DNA from 2 places in the Alteromonas sp. DY56-G5 genome. Region 2 is predicted to be linked to the other one. Evidence: predicted binding sites of a transcription regulator. Region 2 holds the regulator's gene; the other holds the start of a gene.
The links. Region 2 encodes LexA, which represses DNA repair genes until DNA is damaged. Its sites were predicted from a motif close to TACTGTATNNNNATACAGTA; they were not measured.
Positions count from the first base shown of each region.

Region 1: NO989_RS00650 (YebG family protein) is a predicted target of LexA. The motif match lies at 2,008-2,027, and genes of this name have one in related genera.

Region 1 is NZ_JANHZQ010000001.1:160,352-170,250, reverse strand. Features, by position in the region: gene NO989_RS00670 (efflux RND transporter permease subunit) at 1-247, opposite strand, end outside; gene rplI (50S ribosomal protein L9) at 707-1,159, opposite strand; gene rpsR (30S ribosomal protein S18) at 1,186-1,413, opposite strand; gene rpsF (30S ribosomal protein S6) at 1,425-1,826, opposite strand; gene NO989_RS00650 (YebG family protein) at 2,073-2,360, shown strand; gene NO989_RS00645 (ABC transporter ATP-binding protein) at 2,583-3,386, shown strand; gene NO989_RS00640 (ABC transporter permease) at 3,386-4,729, shown strand; gene NO989_RS00635 (PAS domain-containing methyl-accepting chemotaxis protein) at 4,847-6,430, opposite strand; gene NO989_RS00630 (sensor histidine kinase) at 6,587-8,092, opposite strand; gene NO989_RS00625 (methyl-accepting chemotaxis protein) at 8,180-9,262, opposite strand; gene NO989_RS00620 (hypothetical protein) at 9,415-9,816, opposite strand; gene NO989_RS00615 (sulfite oxidase) at 9,861-9,899, opposite strand, start outside.
Region 2 is NZ_JANHZQ010000007.1:44,791-54,689, reverse strand. Features, by position in the region: gene plsB (glycerol-3-phosphate 1-O-acyltransferase PlsB) at 1-1,234, opposite strand, end outside; gene NO989_RS05275 (diguanylate cyclase) at 1,502-3,787, shown strand; gene NO989_RS05270 (hypothetical protein) at 3,960-7,520, shown strand; gene lexA (transcriptional repressor LexA) at 7,633-8,259, shown strand; gene coxB (cytochrome c oxidase subunit II) at 8,842-9,899, shown strand, end outside.

The DNA of each region.
Region 1 (9,899 bases), on a different contig from region 2:
ATGCATTCATCGACTCAAGGCCAGGGATCCCTTGCAGCACTTCCTCTTGAGGTTCAATGATCTCCGACTCAATTTCTTGGGGCGACGCAGCGCGCCACGAGGTCTGGATGTTAATATTCGGTCTTTCAATGTCAGGAAACAGCTGTACAGGTAAATTAAACAGGCTATATAGCCCTAAAAATACCAGCAGTGTTATTCCTATACCTACCCCAGTCGCGTTTTTTATTGCTTGCTTAGTGATGTCCATAATATGGCACTTATGCTTTTTATTGTTTGGTTTACTATAGGTCGCAGGAATGACAGAAAAAGTTTAAAGCCATGACACTAAGAATTTCAGCGATTATTAACATTTTGTTTAAACACCGTTTAAAAAACGTTATTTATCGCAGATGAGTGGACCTCAAAAATACGCCATTTGTCGGCGCTGGACATATTTGCTTACACCCACCGTTAATTAGGCGTCGCGACGTGGAGTGAGGGTAGGGATATTTTTAACTCGCCCTTCGGGAAGGTTTGGCAAGCATCACTATGGGAATTTAAAAAGCAACGGCCATTCCTACATTCCCACGCTTTGCTAGGAAACTTACCAGCACCTTCTGGGTGGGCAATCATCTATGCGGATTGGTATTGTTCTTTAAGTATCGAACAAAAATTTAGAGCAAAAAAAAGCCGCTCTAGGAGCGGCTTTTTTCAAATACGTCAGCGATTACGCTTCAGCAATGATGATCACTTTGATTGAAGTGATAACGTCAGAGTGAAGTTGTAAGTCGATGTCATACTCACCAGTTTCACGAAGAGTACCAGTAGGTAGTTTAACTTCTGCTTTTTGTACTTCAACGCCAGCTGCAGTGATTGCATCAGCGATGTCACGAGTACCAACAGAGCCAAATAGTTTACCTTCGTCACCAGCAGGAGCTGCGATTGTAACTTCAGCAAGCTCAGCAACTTTTTCAGCGCGTGCGTTAGCAGCAGCTAGTTGCTCAGCAATTTTCGCTTCAAGTTCAGCACGACGTGCTTCGAACTTTTCAACGTTGTCTTTAGTTGCAGGAACCGCTTTACCCTGTGGGAAAAGGAAGTTACGAGCGTAACCAGACTTAACAGTCACTTGGTCGCCCAGGCCGCCAAGGTTGGCGATTTTATCTAGTAGGATGATATTCATCTTAGCTAACCCTTATATTCGCCAAATTACTTGTGTGAATCAGTGTACGGAAGCAACGCAAGGAAACGTGCGCGCTTGATCGCAGAAGACAGCTGACGCTGATATTTTGCGCTTGTACCAGTAATACGGCTAGGGACAATTTTACCGCTCTCAGTGATGTAGTTCTTAAGAGTAGCGATATCTTTGTAATCAATCTCAGTCACACCTTCTGCAGTGAAACGGCAGAACTTACGACGTCTGAAAAAACGAGCCATGGGTGATCTCCTTAAGCGTTGTCTTCAGTGGTTTCAGTTTTCTTTTCCGCGCGATCTTGGCGAGGAGCAGAATCGTCACGACGCTCACGACGAGGCTCTTCTTTCATCATTGGAGAAGGCTCAGTCACAGCAGTCTTAGTGCGCATAACCATGTTACGTAGGATCACGTCGTTGAAACGGAAAGCATTTTCCAATTCATCAACAGCTTCTGCAGACGCTTCAGCATTGATTAGTACGTAGTGGGCTTTGTGCAGCTTTTCAATTGGGTAAGCCAGTTGACGACGGCCCCAATCTTCTAAACGATGAATCTGACCACCGTCTTGCTTTAGGATTGTGGTATAACGCTCGATCATACCAGGTACTTGTTCACTCTGATCAGGGTGAACCATAAATACGATTTCGTAATGACGCATTATAGCTCCTTACGGTTGTAGCCTCGACAGTACAGCCGACTGTATGGAGACAAGGAACGAATTGGGATGGCTGTAAGGGCGCGCATTATACGCAGCAGTTACTAATTGCACAAGCATTAATCACCTTTAGAGCAATCATTTGCCCTTTCCCCAAACACTACGCTCAGACATTTAATCAAAATACTGTTTATTTATACAGTAAAATACTGTACAGTTTTTGTGTCTTTAATAAACAGGGGACCTACCATGGCCATTACCACACAGTATGTTGTTACGCACAAAGGGGTAGAAAAATTGGTAACTACCGACAAAAAAGAAGCCGATCAGTATGACAAAATGCTCGATGCAGCAGATAACCTTGCTGACTACATTCATGCGAAGGGCATCAAGCTAGACGATAGCGTAGTGGAAGAGCTCACCATCATGCTGTCTAAAAACAAAGATAAAATCAGTAAGATTTTCAAAGGCGCTACCGCAGAAAGCGTATTAGAAGATGAAAGCGCAGAAGTGGTAAAGCTACAAGCTAACGGCTGATAATTTAGGCGCGCCTCTCTTTTGCGTCGTTATGATGAGCAATTAATAAGAGCAATTGCCGCTTTAGGCTGATGAGATCTGATAGCATAGCTATACGCAAAAATGTTATTTGATAACATTACCTCAACGCGGCAATGTGTTTTCTCTGGTTTTTAACTGGGTGAACAGACGTGTCGCTTTTGCTAATGTGAACATAAGACGTAAATACAGGTCGGGTTTAGCGTGAATACCATCAATAAAAAAAATAGCACTCACTCCCAGCGCAACGCAGTGTCTGAAGAGCACAACGCAGTGAATAAAGAGCGCAACACAGCGATTGAAGTTAGCAATTTACAGTTTTCGTACACCAAAGAAAGTCCCCCCATCATTGACATTAAAGCGTGGCAAGTTTCGCAAGGTGAGCACGTTTTTCTCTCAGGGCCTTCGGGTAGCGGAAAGAGCACATTGCTCAATTTGCTGTGCGGAACATTAACTCCAACTCAGGGCGACATTGCCTTATTAGCGCAGCCTTTCTCCACATTATCGAACCGACAGCGGGACAAGTTTAGAGCACGCAGTATCGGCGTTGTTTTTCAACAATTTAATCTTATTCCCTACCTTTCTGTGGCACAGAACATTAATGCGGCGGTGTATTTTGCAAGTACAAACGTCAGCAAGACAGCATCAGACGCAAAGCTTCGTCATTTACTGGACAAGCTACAGCTGCCTTCTCACGTGCTGCATGCGAAAGCTGACGCATTGAGTATTGGTCAGCAGCAGCGCGTTGCCATTGCCAGAGCACTGATTAACGACCCACAATTATTAATTGTCGATGAACCTACCTCTGCCCTAGATACCGATGCCAGAGATAGTTTTATGTCGCTGCTAAAAGACGTTGCAGGTGAAAGCACCATGATTTTTGTTAGTCACGATAAAGCCATGGAGAGTTATTTCGACCGCCACTGCAGCATGAGTGAATTAAGCCCAAGTACAAACCACTTAAAAACGCGAGGCGATGAGGCCCCAAAAGCACAGGAGCGTGCGTAATGCTAAGTACCATTGCTATTGAAAGCTTAAAGCGCAGGAAAACAACGGCAATCCTCACACTTTTAAGCATTACCATCAGCATTAGTTTACTTTTGTGCGTGGACATTATTCGCACCCAAGTTAAAACCAGTTTTACGCGCACCGTTTCTGGTGTAGATCTTATTGTTGGCGCACCAAGTGGACAGCTTAATTTACTCCTGTCATCAGTGTTTAATATAGGCACTCCCACCAAAGGTATTGAATATAAAAGTATTGCGGCGCTTCAATCTAACAAGCAGGTATCGTGGCTTATCCCACTATCTTTGGGTGATACCCACAGAGGTTTTAGAGTAGTAGGTACGACCAACAGCTTTTTCGACCACTTTAAATACGGTGATATGCAATCACTTGAAATGGCAGCAGGCTCGACATTTACGCAGCCACTGTCTACCGTTATTGGCGCAGATATCGCCAAATCATTGGGGTACAAGGTAGGGGATAAGATTATTATTTCCCATGGTCTGGGTAGCGTATCGTTCAACAACCATGACGATCACCCTTTCACTATCTCAGGCATAGTTAAGAAAACCGGTACGCCCGTAGATAAAGCCGTATACGTTACCCTACAGGGACTTGAAGAAGCCCACACAGGACCTAAACATTCGCCCACCTCAATGTTAGGCCGTAAATCTGCTGACAAGGCGAACGAGCATGAGCATGAACATGAGCATGAGCATGAGCATGAGCATGAGCATGAGCATGACGAGCATACAAAAGAACATGCAGTTTACAATAGCGAAGCGTTTACGCCTGAGTCAGTATCCGTGGTGATGCTGGGGCTTAAACATCGGGTAACTGCACTGCAGCTTCAGTATCAAATTAATCAAAGTAAAAAAGAGCCGCTAATGGCTATTCTACCGGGCATGGCACTCGCAGAACTTTGGCAAATTATGGGAAATGTTGAATCGCTATTGCTTGGCCTTTCCGGTCTTATCGTCATCTGCGCGTTAATTGGGCTTGCGACTATGCTGCTGGCAACGATGAGAGAGCGTTATCAAGAAATCGCCGTTTTACGAACTATAGGCGCAGGACCGTTTACCTTACTGCTACTCATACAGATTGAAGCGATGCTGCTTACGATTGTGAGTGCCGCACTGAGTTTAGGCTTGGTAGCTGGGCTTATGAGCGCACTAAAACCTTGGTTAAGCAGTACCTATGGGTTGTTTTTAAGCAGCCCACTGTTTGGACAAAGCAGTGTTATTATCATTTTACTGATACTGGGGTGCACATACTTGGTTTCGCTATTCCCCGCTGTGGCGGCCTACAGACGCGGCCTACACGCGGGACTAAACGCGAACTCATAAATACCCATGCCTACAGCGTTGTTTCCGGTTTTATAGGCTTTTATTTAGCCCCACATCTATGCGCCAATAGGCAATAGGTCTTTTAATGGATCGAGCTTAAGCGAGCTGGAGAGAGTATTACTCTCCCACTCGCTTATCTGTACTGAAACGCAATATTAGCTCGTGAACCTGATTAACCGTTGCGCGCAAATCGTGACTTGCTGCAAGCGATGCTTCAGATGAACGCTGGGTTTCAGACGCGCCGTCAGCGACTTCTACTAACTGCTGGTTAATATGCTCTGCCACCGTGCTTTGTTCTTCTACCGCTGAAGACATCTCTACCGTGGCATCAGCGATACCTTTTACTGCATTGTTAATTTCAAACAATGCACCTCGGGTTTCTTCTACTATAGCGCTGCCGTGCTCAGCTGAAGCTAGCCCTTCCGTCGATACCCTAACAGCGCGGTCAGAACGCTCAGCCAATTCATTAATGATGTTGTGGATTTTATCGGTCGATTCGCGAGTTTTCGAAGCTAAAGTACGAACCTCATCGGCAACAACCGCAAAACCTCTTCCTTGTTCGCCAGCCCTTGCAGCTTCGATCGCAGCATTAAGCGCTAACAGGTTAGTTTGCTCAGCGATGGTCGAGATGATATTGGCCGCTTCGCCAATATCGCTGGTTGACTGAGCCAACTCTGTCACTGTGGTAGAGATAGACTCAACCGCCTCGCGTAAGGCGACAATCGCCTGCATGGCTTGTTCTGCTTTTTGGTTGCCTGTCTCTACATTAGATGCCGCTGTCCTTGCGCTCTTTGCGTTACTTTCTACTCGTTCGGCAACTTCTTGAATCGCTTGACTCATTTGCGTTACCGCAGACGCAATTTGCTGTGTAGCTTGATTTTGCTGAACAACCGCGGCACTGGTGCTTTCTGCTTGTTGATGCGTGGTGTTAGCTATCGATTCGAGCCCCGCTGACGCATCTTTAATTCGGGTTAATGCCGTGCGATTTCTGGCAAGTTCACACCCCAGTGCAAGTTTGGCTTGGCTTATGTGAGGGGGGTCTGGGAAGTAGGTTTGTGCCACCGTTTCATTAGCGTAGCTTTCTGGGCTAAGAGAAAGCAGCGCGCCCCAGTCTTTTCTTGTCTTGGTTTCTTGAGCAATCATTAAAACTACAGCTCCAAGCAGCGCAATGCCTGCCGCTGCCCAACCATGGGTAAACGCGAGTACTAAAACAAGTAGGGCGCTTAACAATATTGCTGGCGCCATGTGCATTAGCCCTTGCCCCAGTCGCGACATCGGTGATACCGCAGATTTTCCTTCCTGCATTCTGGCGTAAACACTAGATGCGCGTGCTATTTCGTCATTTAACGCCGGCACTCGAACAGATTCGTAGCCTACTACTGACTTACCTTCATAAACGGGAGTCACAAACGCCGAAACCCAATAGTGATCGCCATTTTTTCTTCTGTTTTTAACTAACCCAATCCAGCTTTGCCCTGATTCCAAAGTACGCCACATTTCTTTGAACACAGGAGCAGGCATATCTGGATGACGGATAATGTTGTGATTTTTACCAATGAGTTCTTCACGACTGAAGCCACTTGCTTCTACAAATGCGCTATTACAATGCTGGATTACACCGCGCTTATCGGTAGATGAAATAAGACGATGATGTGCGGGAAACTTGTACTCTTTCTGGGTAACTGGCTGATTATTTCTCATTGGGTGCTTTCTCCATGTAGCAAAGCAATCATCCGTTAATCGTAGGAAATGTTGCTTACCTCCTAAGACTAGAACATAAACAAATTCTGTCTAGCAGGAAGAAAAAATTAGAGAAATTCTATATTCTATCAGCTATTTAGGAAAGCAATTTATACTTTAGGCTAGAGGTAACAAAACGGTAACGCGCGTACCCTTTCCTTCTTCGCTAGTGATATTTATCTTTCCGTTGTGCTCTTCAACAATAGTCATGGAAATAGACATTCCCAACCCTGTTCCCTCGCCGGGTGGTTTAGTTGTAAAAAAGGGCGTGAATATTCTATCCAGTGTTTCTTTCGACATACCAATACCCTCGTCTTCTACGATAAGCATGGCGCTTTTGTCATCTTGCTGCACTTTTAGTGTTATGGACTTCCCTTCTGGTGTTGCATAAATAGCATTGGTCACAAAGTTAACCAACACCTGCTGGATCTGTCCTGCATTACCAAGGAAATAGACATCCTTATCGGGTACTTCTACATTAAGTTTGTTTTTGTACCTGTGCAGATTGTTCGTTAGCTTGATCACCGTGTTCATGGCGTCAATGGCACTAATTTGTGTATGCTTTCCTGAACCAGGATACGAAAAACTTCGCAGCGCTTTTACAATTTCAATAATACGTTCAATGCCCTCGTGAGATTCATTGAACATCTCTGTAATTTCGCTCGCACTTTCTTGTAGTGAAAAGCGTTTTTCCAGCGCCTCGAACTGCGACTCTACCTCTCCACCAGCAGTGCGACAAAGCTTGCCTATTTCTTCTAACGCGTGTTGATAATCGCTAAAAATTTCTTTTGCAACCACCGTATTGCTTCGAACATAACCGATAGGGTTATTGATTTCGTGTGCTATACCCGCAGCAAGTTGTCCCAACATCGCCATCTTGTCTGCACTAACCAGCCTTTCTTCTAGAAAGTCTCTGTCTTTTTTAACCGAACTCAATTCTATTTGCCGACTGGTGAGCTCAGTTTTTTTGTTCTGGTAACGAGACGTAATGTTTAGATAATGTTTGGTGGTATCAAGAACGTGTAGCGTTTCTTCTTCTAAGTGATCGTCTTTGGTAAGCAACACGAGCCAAGCGAATTCGCCGTCTGCCATTTCATGCATAAAGTGAAGTAGCCTTGCTTCTTCTTTTGTATCTGGTCGCTCCACTGCATTAACGCACCAGTGGGAATAGCTCTCACGCAGTGTCAGAGGGGTTTCGTCTTTGAGAAGTTTGGCGAGCTCGGGAGAGCTATACCATCCATTTTCATGAGATAGCACCTGGCTATCATCCCCCACCGTTAGCGCTTCACCTTCTACAATAAATGCTTTTCCACAATGGGCACCGCTAAATTCGACCGCCGATTCCAGCGCAGAAAATATAAAACTCTTACCCGGCTGAGCATTTGAAAGCTGTGATGCGGCACGGTTAAGGTACAACAACTCCCTTTCCCGCTGTTTTGAATCTTTTAAGGCTTTTCTTAGCGCTTGATTCGCTAAGTAAGCATCTTGTGAGTAGGTTTCAAGAAAAGACTCTGCGTTTTTACGCGCTATTTTTTGACGTTTAAGCTGTCGTTCTAAAGAGTTAACGCGGGCTTCCAGCGCTAGAATGCGCTCTTGTTCGGTGGAATACGATGTTTCACTCACCAAAAAGCCCTCCGTTTAGGGCGCCGCTATGAATTCGGGCGCCACGCTTTTCAATAGGGCCAGTTGAACCGCAAGGCTCTACGGGCGCTAGCTAACTAGCCTATCAAGTAGTGTTAGTACTCTCTCACTGGCTTGTTCCATTTCCATAAGCTTAGCATCTGCCTCAGCATTGTTGCCATTTTGTTTAGCTAGAACGGCAGCGATACCGCTACTATGCACTTTTGCATGCGGCGCTTCAATCTCTCTGAATGCCGTTGTTTGGCCAATTGCTTTGTTAGCATTGTCACTATACCACTGCCCAAGGCGGCAGTTCTTATGATCGCCAAAGTCCGCCACAGATTTATTGCTGTAGCCGCACAGCACTGCATAAACCTCGGCCTTCCACACTACATGATCCAATTTTACTGTTTGAATGAACGTAGCAATTGCGCCTTCGCTAATGGTGGACTTCATACTGTCACAGTGTTGCACCATAACTTCGTAGCTGCCATTTAGCTGATTAATGCCGGTCTCTAGCTGCTCGTTGTTTCCGCGCAGTTCATTGACACCTGAAACCGCTTTGGAAGTAGACTGAATTATACCGTTCACCAACTCAGATACTTCTGTTGCTGATTTGTTGGTTTCTGTCGCCAATGCACGTACTTCATCAGCAACAACACTAAACCCGCGGCCTGCATCGCCTGCTCGCGCAGCTTCGATAGCAGCGTTTAGCGCAAGTAAGTTAGTTTGGTCAGAAATACTCGTAATAGTAGTAACAAATTTATTAATGTTATCTGCTGTTGTTGATAGCCCCGATATACGTTCGCTCATGCTGCCCATTTGGACATTAAGCCCGCTCATGTCGGTAACAATTTTGCTTAATGTAGTCGCAGAATCACTAAACAACTCATTAATATTAGCAACAGACTGGTTCTCAGCATCGATACGTTGATAAGTAGCCAACACCGTTTCACGAATACCTTCTAATTGACGCATTGCATCAACGATGCACTTCATTACAACGGAATCGTTCGACGATGCATACTGGCCGTTTGCAGCCTCAATGGCATTAATGAGTTCACTATTTTCTGCCTCTAAAACGTCAATTTTGTCTAAGGCTTCTTGCACTCTTGCTTCTAGTTTACGTACTTGCGCTTCTTTTTCTTCGTATTTACTGCGAGATACAAACATGTGTGGTTACCGATATGTTTTTTATAGAGTTATTTTGTTCAGATTAACAGATATCCAGACCATTTAACTATTAGTCTGAAGTAGCGTTATGCTATGAGTATCGGCGGAATATTGAAAAACTGATGAAATAAAACGCTCGGTTGAGACGAGCTTTATTTTTGTGGCAGTAGATGCGGCTCTAGGGGCGGGCGACGGGCGCCTTTTTTAGGACCATACCACAACGCCAGATAGTCTAGGATAGCGGGCTCTGCATCACCTAATGGCCATAGCTTTTGCGTGTCTTGCATCCATCGAATAGTTTCAAGCCATCTCTCTCTGCTCATTGCGTTCTGTGTAATTAGTGAAGGCGAATGGCATGCGCTACAGTGTGCAACCACTAGATTATAGCCCGGCGCTACAGTAAGACCTGACTGGGGGTCAACAGACACAGTCGTGGCATCAGCGGAATGCATACTTGAGCCGCTATTTTTATCGCTACTTTCATTGATGGCCGCAACCAGTGGTGTGCTAACTAACCCTGCCATAATAGAAACAAAAACGAATAGATGGCGCATGCGAGCGCTCCATATCTCAAACACGTTACTCGGTACCATGTGTTTTACACAACCCGCACAGCAATGCGATGGCAGGCATTGTT
Region 2 (9,899 bases):
TGGCTTGAATGGTCATGGCTAGCATGCCCGTTTTCGGTGGGATCAAACGGCCGGTTCGGCTGCGGCCACCTTCGGGATAGTATTTTACCGAATAGCCTTTGTTAAACAGCAGTTCTAGATATTCTCTGAAAACAGCTGTGTAGAGCTTGTTGCCTGCAAAACTGCGGCGTAAGAAAAAAGCACCGCCACGACGGAACATTTTTCCAACCGGCCAAAAGTTCAGATTGATACCTGCAGCGATATGTGGCGTAACCATACCTTCGTGATAAATCACGTAGGTCAATAATAGGTAATCCATGTGGCTACGGTGGCACGGTACGTAGATGATTTCATGACCATTAGCCGCCAATTCACGAATGCGATCGGCATGACCTACACTAATACCGTTATAAATTTTGTTCCAGATACGGGTAAGTAGCCTGTCGCCAAAACGAATTAGCCCTTCGCGGTAGTCTGCCGCGATTTCTGTGATGTAGGTTTGGGCAGTCTCTTTCGCTTTTTCATGAGACACCTTCTTGCTTCGTGATTCCTCAGCAATAGCGCGACGCACTGCATCAGAGCCCAACACACTATTATTGAGTTCTTGGCGCTCTAACAGCGTAGGGCCAGTCATGCTTTGGCGCTTTCTTTGAAAGTGAGTGCTTGCTACGCGCACAAGCTTATGTGCAATACTTTGGTCACTACCATGTTGATTGGACATCGCGCGTGCAGAAACGGCTTTAGAGTAGTTAATAAAGTTGTCGCGGCCCAAAAACAGCACAATGAACAACTTACGAAGCCAACTTGGCGCCGCTTTATCAGCAATGAGATCGCTTAAGCCTGGCTTACCACGACCCGGGGCACGGCCCCACGTCACATAGACAGGAACAACTTGTAAATCTAGGTTTTCATGGTCTCTATGCAAATGAAAGAGGTCAGTAAAAACGTCTTCAATTCCCGTATCTTTAGCCGACGAGCGGAAAAGAGGCTGGGTTTTACGTAAAAATAAGGTCGACGAATACTCTCGCCCCGCTAATGTAAGGGTTTCTGTAGGACTAGGTAAACCTAGCGCTTTAGTCGACATTCTCAGTGCAAGTTGGTCTGTCACTGAGTTGGTGGGAAGTAGATAAACGATAGGTTTACTTTTATCTATTCCTAATTCGGTTTCAACGTTAACTGGAATGCTGTGGGCTTTAACCAGTAACTTAACAGGATAATGAAATACCGACAGAAGGGCTTTTCGCATCCACGACATGAATTATGTAATCCTATGAAATATAAACGGGTGAAGTGTAACACAAACGCGTCACAATCTCGCGACAAGCCAATTTCATCGCTTCTCATGCTGTAATGACTATCCATAACATGGGAAGTTCAAAAGCGCCCTTCTCCTTTTCTTGTGAGTCACAGCCATTTCTATAATGGGTTCGAATACAGAGAACGTAACATTAGCTGTATTTAATTGCGGTACAGCCGGACTGTTACTACTTTTATAAGGGCAAATGAATATGAGCAAGCAGTAGTGGATGATCAAAGCCGTTTAAAGACAATTAATGACTTTATGCTCAATAGCGAAGTGCCGTTAGATCTTGATGATTTAATGATGGTGCTCGCAGAGGCATACAAGGTGCCGATCGCACTCATTGGCGTCGTCGGAGAGTTTGAAGAAACCTTTAAAGCACACTACGGAACCACTCTTTCTAAAGTCACTCGTGAACATGCGTTTTGTAGTCACGTTGTTGAAGAGCGCAAGCAGGTGGTTGTTAGCAACGCGCAAGAAGATCCACGGTTTATGCATAATCCTCTCGTCACCGGAGAGCCTCACATTTGTTTTTACGCAGGAACGCCGATCGAGATAAATGATCAGGTAATCGGTGCCGTATGTTTAATTGATACCGTGCCAAGAGAAATAGACGCAAAACACTTAGAAGTTTTAGAGAGAATAGGTGCTTTGGTTAGTCAGCATATTTCGCTTTCAAGAGAACACGAAGCGCTTAAACGCGAGCATGGGCTTATTGAGAAGTCTCCTATTGTGTTGGCAACGTGGCGCTATGATACGTCGTTGAGGCTGGTGTATATCTCGAAAAATAGTGAGCGTGTATTGGGAGTTTCCCCCCAAGATTTGCTCACTGGAACGGTGGCATTGAGTGAGGTGCTGTCTGAGGAGGCGGAGGGTGATTTTACCTTTGCTATGCAGGCCCACATGGAAGGTGTGGAAACGCACACCTGCCGTCTTCAGATAAAGACGCCAACGCGTACTATTTGGGTGAGCATGATATCAACGGCAAATTTTCGCGAAGACGGCATGTTGTACTCGGTTCAAGCATTTTTGTTTGACACTAGTGACCAAAAGTATGTGGAAGATAAGCTCAACAAAACCAATCAGCGGATGCGTTTATTACTCGAGGCTTCAGAGTTAGGAACATGGGACTGGAACTTGGCCGCCGATGTTAATCAAGTCAACAAGCGCTGGTGCGACATTGTTGGTCTTGAGTATGAATACTACGACAGTGGCTCCCGCTTTTTTAGACAGCTCATTCATCCCGCGGACTACGTCAAAGTTGAAAAGCAGCTCAACATGCATCTAATTGGTAAGAGCAAAGTCTTTAACACCACATTTCGCATGAAACACACTGATGGCTCTTGGGTTTGGGTTGAAAGTTATGGGAAAACCGTTGAGACAGATGCCCAAGGTAAGCCGGTTCGTATAGCAGGTATTCACAGAGATATAACGCAGCGAATGGAAAGCGAACTGCATGAGAGAAAGAAAACCCAGCTCCTTCAATTTATCAATAAAACCCGGGCATCATATCTGCAAAACAATGACTTGACGATGGCGTGTCAGTCCGTACTGGCTGAACTCATAGATATCTCAGATAGCCAGTTTGCCTTTGTCGGCCAAATGAAAGGAGACGGTAGCTCATCTAGACTTTTCATTCATGCGATTTCTGAAATTGTTTGGGATAACAGTAGCTTTTCTCAATATGCAGAGTACAAAAAACGAAACCTCTACTTTAGTAACTTCGACAACCTTTTTGGAACCTCAATTTTAACGGGAGAAGTTACCATTAGTAATGCGCCAAACAGTCACCCTAATTCCAAAGGTGTTCCGCACGGTCATCCGCGCATTAGCCGATTTTTAGGCCTACCTATAAAAGTGAAAGATAAAGTAGTGGGAATGGTCGGTTTAGCGAATAAGTTTGATACCTACACTGACGAAGATGCTGAGTTTCTACAGCCCTTTTTAGATGCATTGGCTGGCTTGTTCTACGCAGTAGAGCTTGAGGAAGCCCGAGCCGTTGCTGAAGAGAAGCTTAGGCATTTGGCGATGACCGATTCTTTAACGGGCCTTTATAACCGACGCGCGTTCCTTGACGAGTGCATTTCATTTTCAAAACAACATTGTCGTGGATGTGTTGCTATCGTCGATATTGATCACTTCAAAAAAGTAAACGATACCTACGGTCACGATGCTGGAGATCAGGCGCTTATTGCTGTTGCGAGAAAAATAGCTAAACATAATCAAACGCCAAATGTCGTGGCTCGATTAGGAGGAGAAGAGTTTGCAATAGTCATGATAGGTGACAAGAAAGAAGAGATCCATAGGCAGCTAGAAGCACTGCGCATTGCTGTTGAAGAAGGAAGGGTGACCTACAAGACAGACACGATGAATTTATCGATCAGCATCGGCGCAACATTTATCAAAGACACCTTTGAGGCGGATTTCAGCGCCCTCTTATCGCTTGCTGACAAGGCGCTGTACAGAGCCAAGGAGCAGGGCAGAAACCAAGTCGTATGGGATGAATAATAATAGTACGTGGCTTCGCCTACATTAAATATAAGCGTATACGCTCAAGGCGCTGTTGCTAGATTGATAAAGTTAAGTTATAAAAAACGAATATTTTATTAAACTTAATAATTAGGCTTGTTTTGAGCTTTTAACTAAAAAGCCGACATGCCTTTTAAATCAGGGACGATGTATGAAAACTTCGCGCTTGGGTTTTTCTGGCCTTTTTTCTCTTTTAGCTCTAACTGCGTGTGGTGGTGGAGGTGGCTCTGATTCTTCTCCACCTACAAACCCACCACCTCCACCTGAGCCGACAGCACTAGAAATTTTATCAAATCCTTTAGATTACTCAGAGTCACGACTAAACTCGGCGGCAACCACCTATGCTGATGCGAACTACAGTGGAGAAACGAAAGTCTCTACTGTGGATATCAGCGCAGTACAAGAGGTTTACATCACGCTCTTTGGTGACAATACAAGTGGCTCACCCTATGTAGATCAATATGATATCTACACCTTCCTAGATGAGAACGGCAACGTTGAAGGTACGACCGAGTGCTATGAATCAGGATCAGTAACATACTCAGGTAAGCTTGATGAAGACACGGGTAAAGGAACGATTACTGTAGACTATGATCAGTGCATTCAATATTACGACTCCACTCGGTATGACGGACAATTTTCGCTAGTTATTACTGACGCAGGTGAAAACAGCTCCGAAGTAACGTCTTATTTCACTACTTTGTCTATGCTAGACGGTGGCGTGCGCACAACATTAAAAGGCTACTTAAGTGTTGATTTTCGCTACCGCCCACAAACAGGTACGTTTTATGAAGAGACGAGGCAGTATCTTACTGTCACGCACAATGGTGAAACTTACAAGGTCAGTGGCACATCAGCAGAAGGGGTGACAAACAACACCTTCGTGTCTGAACTTAATGGTTCAATCTACATTGCGTCTAAAGGCAAATTGGACTTTGCATATTCTTCTGATCAGGGCGACCTTCCCTATTCGTCATCTGGCTCGCTGGTCGTAAAAGGAGATAAAACGGCTGGAATTGACGTTATTGATGGCGCTGTTCGCTATGGCGAAGATAACAACGGCGATGATATTTACGATGTAGGTGTATACTTTAATAATCTAACAGCGTTTGCCAGCGGAAATCATACTGGCCTTGCGCTTTCAGATATCGATGCGATATCCGTACCTCCTGTAGTGAATCAGCCTTATTACTATGCCTATGAGACTGTCTATACCACAGATGAAGTCACCGTTGAGCCTGGCTACTATCATGATTCAGATACTCCCGACTCAGAGCTGGTGATTTCGTTTCGCTGGTATGTAAATGGTGTAGTCCTTGACGATGTTAATGGTACCACGCTGCCACCTTACAGCGCAGTCTTCGGTGATGAAGTTAAAGTTACCATGGTGGTGTCAGACGGTATTAACGTTGTTGAATCCCAGCCTACTTTCGTTGAGATCGGCAATTCTCCTATGACGCTCACTGCATCGAATATGCCTGAAGTAGTAACTGCGGGCGGATACGTAGAGTTTACCGTATCGATGAGTGACCCAGACAGAGTTGACGATGACGTCGCGGGAGAGCTTATTTCAGCGCCTCCCGGTGCTTCGTTAAATGCGGAAGGTCTGATGACCTGGAATGTACCTGCGAATCAACTTTTCAACGCTCAAACTTATATGTTTAGTTTCGCTAGCTTAGACGGAACTGAATCCCAACAAACGCTCGAAATCACTTCTTATGCGGACAAGGCCCCGGCTTATGCTCGTACTACTGTGATGACACCAATTTATAATCACGGCTTTGCTATTGCTTCGACCAATGGTGCAAGTGAACTTATCACGGTAAATGCTCGCAACGTGGGCGCATTTTCGCTAGAAGGTAATACGCTTAAAAATACCTATGTGTATCCGTATAAACTGCCTACTAAAGGCGAAATTAGAAGCGTGCATACCCAAGATGTTGATGGTGACAATAATGATGAAATCTACCTTCTTACTCAACAGGGATTGTCTGTAATAAAAGACCGCGAAAGTAACGCAGAAGCGGTGTTTATTATTGAAGATAGTATTATTTCTGGCTTATTTTATGACATCAATGGTGACGGGGTTGATGAAGTTGCTTATTTATATGGGAGCGAATATTACAATGCGACTTCTATTGCCATTGTAGATGTTCGCACAGGTGAGCAGTTGCAACAGTACGATATTGACGGCGTCAATAACCTTGCTTTTGGTAACGTAGATGATGACGCATCGATAGAAATGGTAACGAACAATGGTTATGTATTTGATATCGAAAGCGGTGCCAACCAATGGCTATACGGTAGCGGGTTCAGCGACGCATTTGTTGTGCTGGGTGATATGAATAACGATGGTGTAGATGAAATCATCGGTGCCGATAGTTGGAATGATATCTCAATCTACTCTGCAGTATCGAAAAGCAGTTTGGCAACGGCGGAACATGGTGACATTTGTGATATCGCCTATAGTAAAGAAAGCCCAGCTACAGAAGGAATAGTGGTTGTCTCCGAGTGTCAGTGGGGACAAGTTAGAGGTTTTGCATTAGAAGCGGGACAAATCTCTGAGCAGTGGGCTCTTAACCACAACACTTACAGTGGCATGTCACTTCTCATTGACGATTTAGACAATGACAATGTGGACGACATTATTTGGACTGGTGAGAATCAAATTTTAGTAGCGCAACAAGATGCCAACGGTGAATATGCCTTGTCAGATATAAAAGGTGCGCCGCGCGCGAGTAGATATCATGCCGCGGGTTGGGCACCTTATGGCGATAATGATGAAAGAGCCGTCTTTGTTAGCGATACAAGTAGTTACGAATCATCTATTCAGATTTTATCGGTAGATAAAGAGGATAACTTTGCGATAAGTGCTGAGGTTGGCGAAGATGTCTATAACTATAGCAAACCGGTCGTTACAGACTACAACAATGACGGTGTGGGTGAGTTACTAATAGGGGCACTGGATTATAGTTCGTCGTTTAATGTCGTGAGACTTACAGATAACGCTATTCAGTGGACACTGAACAATAATCAGAATAGTGAAATTTCGTTTATTGAAGCCATTGACGTAAATAACGATAGTTACGCCGATGCAGTTATTATTGAGAACAATCGACTTAAAGCGTTTGATATCGAGAATCAGGTGCTTATCGACTCAATCATTAACGATTTTTCAATTAATGCGCTTGCTGCCTCTGAAAAAGACGGTGTGCATTATTTTGCTGTTGGGGGCTATAGTTCGCTCAAGCTCTATAAAATGCAGGATGGTGAATTTGTTGGATTGAATGAATTGGAAACCAATTGTGACCAATTGCTCACGGTAAATTTTGATAGTGATAGCGAACTTGAATTTGCGTGTTTAAATAGAAACTACAACACCATCAATGTTTATGACGTGGCGAGCGATGCATTAGAACTCAAAGACACTATAGCACCGTCATTCTACCCTCAGTATATAGCGGCTGTTCCAACGACGTCGTCTAATCAGTCGATTCTCGCTATCTACCAGCCTAACGAGAATGACTATTCGTACAATTATTATGACAGCATCGCATATCGCGTGGTTGAGGTTGATAATAAAGGCAATGTGGTGTGGCAAAGCCCTGGACTTGGGCTCGATAATGTTGAAGGCATGCGCACACGTCAAAATAGTGATGGGGAGCTGGAGTTACAAATTAGTAACCCGAACATGGCTCTTCTCGTAAAATAAGAGGAAAGCACTTGTCGTAGGCTATTGCAGATCGCAAAAGACGCGGCAAGTGCTTGTTATTTAGTTTTAGGTGTATATACTTACAGGAACTGTATGAACAGACAGGTCTTTTATGCGCCCACTCACAGCTCGACAAACCGAAGTTTTAGAACTTATTAAAACAACCATGTTAGAAACGGGAATGCCGCCTACTCGTGCGGAAATAGCCCGTCAGCTTGGCTTTCGTTCTGCTAATGCAGCAGAGGAACATTTGAAAGCATTGGCGCGTAAAGGCGTGATTGAAATTTTGCCTGGTACGTCTCGTGGCATTAAGCTCAATATCCCTCTTGATAACGACGCACAAGAAGAAGAAGGCCTACCGTTAATTGGGCGTGTTGCAGCTGGTGAGCCGATCTTGGCGCAAGAGCATGTTGAATCGCACTACAAAGTAGATCCTGCACTGTTTCAACCCCATGCCGACTTTTTGCTACGCGTCAACGGTATGAGCATGAAAGACATTGGTATTTTAGACGGTGACCTTCTCGCTGTTCATCGCACCACTGATGTACACAACGGTCAGGTGGTTGTGGCGCGTGTAGATGAAGACGTCACCGTAAAGCGTCTAGAGAAACGCGGGCGTGAAGTATTGCTTCATGCTGAGAATGATGAGTTTGCACCAATAAAAGTTGATTTGGCGACTGAACATTTTGCGATAGAAGGCATTGCGGTGGGTGTGATCAGAAACGCTGACTGGATGTAGTATTTTAGCTTGTTTGTATAAAAGCGGCGCGTTAGCCGCTTTTTTTATGTCTTTTGTTCCTGTTTTTTTCTTCAATCTGCCAACTTAGGTTTTATCCTGCCCAGCAAACCTGTTGGTTTTCTGCGCGCTTATTTTTATCATTACTCACGTTATTCTTTCTATGAATGCTTCAAGTATTTTCCATTTTTTATTTTGAATTTTGTTTGAAATCGACATTGAGTAATCGATTACTTATTGATTTCTTAACTAGTTAGTCGAGCACTTACTTTAACCCCGTGTTCAAAATGCCTGTTTGATTCCAAGGGCATCCCACAGCAATGGCTTTCTCTTTTTGCACGTGAAATTCCCCGCGACCATTTTAGTAAATGATTAAAAATTAACCACTTCGTTAAATTTTTAATAGAAAAGACTAGACGGCACGACATTATTGCGCAATTCTTATACAGAGATTAACAAAATAATAACAATGACTCTAAATTTGTTTTACAAGTTGAGGTTATGGGTCAATCGTTCGCAAACCATTTGGTAGGGCATCGCGCAAATTAATCAGCGTCTTTGACCACGCCATTACGGAGGTGCTGAGTGAAACAACTAACGACCGTTTTCGCAAAATGGTGTTCTAGTATACCAATTTTGCTTTTTTCCCCTTTGCTTTTTGCGCAAGAAGCAAGCGAAGAAGCCTCTTCGCTTAATTTGAGACGCGGTGCTACCGACATCAGTGGGCAGGTATACGACCTCCATATGTTGATGTTCTTCATTTGTGTAGGTATCGCGGTTGTAGTTTTTGGCGTGATGTTCGCTTCAATGTATCTACATAGAAAGTCCCGTGGTGCCAAGCCAGCTAATTTTCACGAAAACGTGAAGGTCGAAATTGCTTGGACCGTTATTCCTTTCCTTATTCTTATTTTCATGGCGGTACCCGCAGCGAATACTCTAATTGCTATGGAAGACACGTCTGAGCCTGACATGACGGTGTTAGTAACAGGCTCTCAATGGAAATGGCACTACAAGTACATGGATAGCGATGTAGAGTTTTATTCTTTACTCGCCACTCAGCGCGAGCAAATAGAAAACAAATTTCAGAAAACAGATAACTACCTGCTGGAAGTCGACCGTCCCTTGGTTATTCCTACTGGGAAAAAAGTACGCTTTCTTATTACTTCTGACGACGTTATCCACTCTTGGTGGGTTCCTGACTTTGCCGTGAAAAAAGATGCCAACCCCGGCTTTATTAACGAGTCTTGGGCCAAGGTGAATGAGCCGGGTATTTATCGCGGACAGTGCGCAGAGCTTTGTGGTAAAGACCACGGCTATATGCCGGTTGTGGTAATTGCTAAAGAACCCGCCGAGTTTGAAAAGTGGATGGGCGAACAAGAAGAGATTGTTCGTAAAGCAAAAGAAGAAGAGCAGCGTCTACTTTCTATGAATATGTCTATGGATGAACTGATGAAAGAGGGCGAGCGAGTATACAACGCAACGTGCGCTGCTTGCCATATGCCAAATGGTGAAGGTTTACCTGGCGTGTTCCCGGCATTAAAAGGCAGCAAGATGGCACTAGAAGATCAGCAAGGTCACATTGACATCGTGCTGCATGGAAAGTCAGGAACAGCCATGCAAGCGTTTGGAAAAATGCTAAGTCT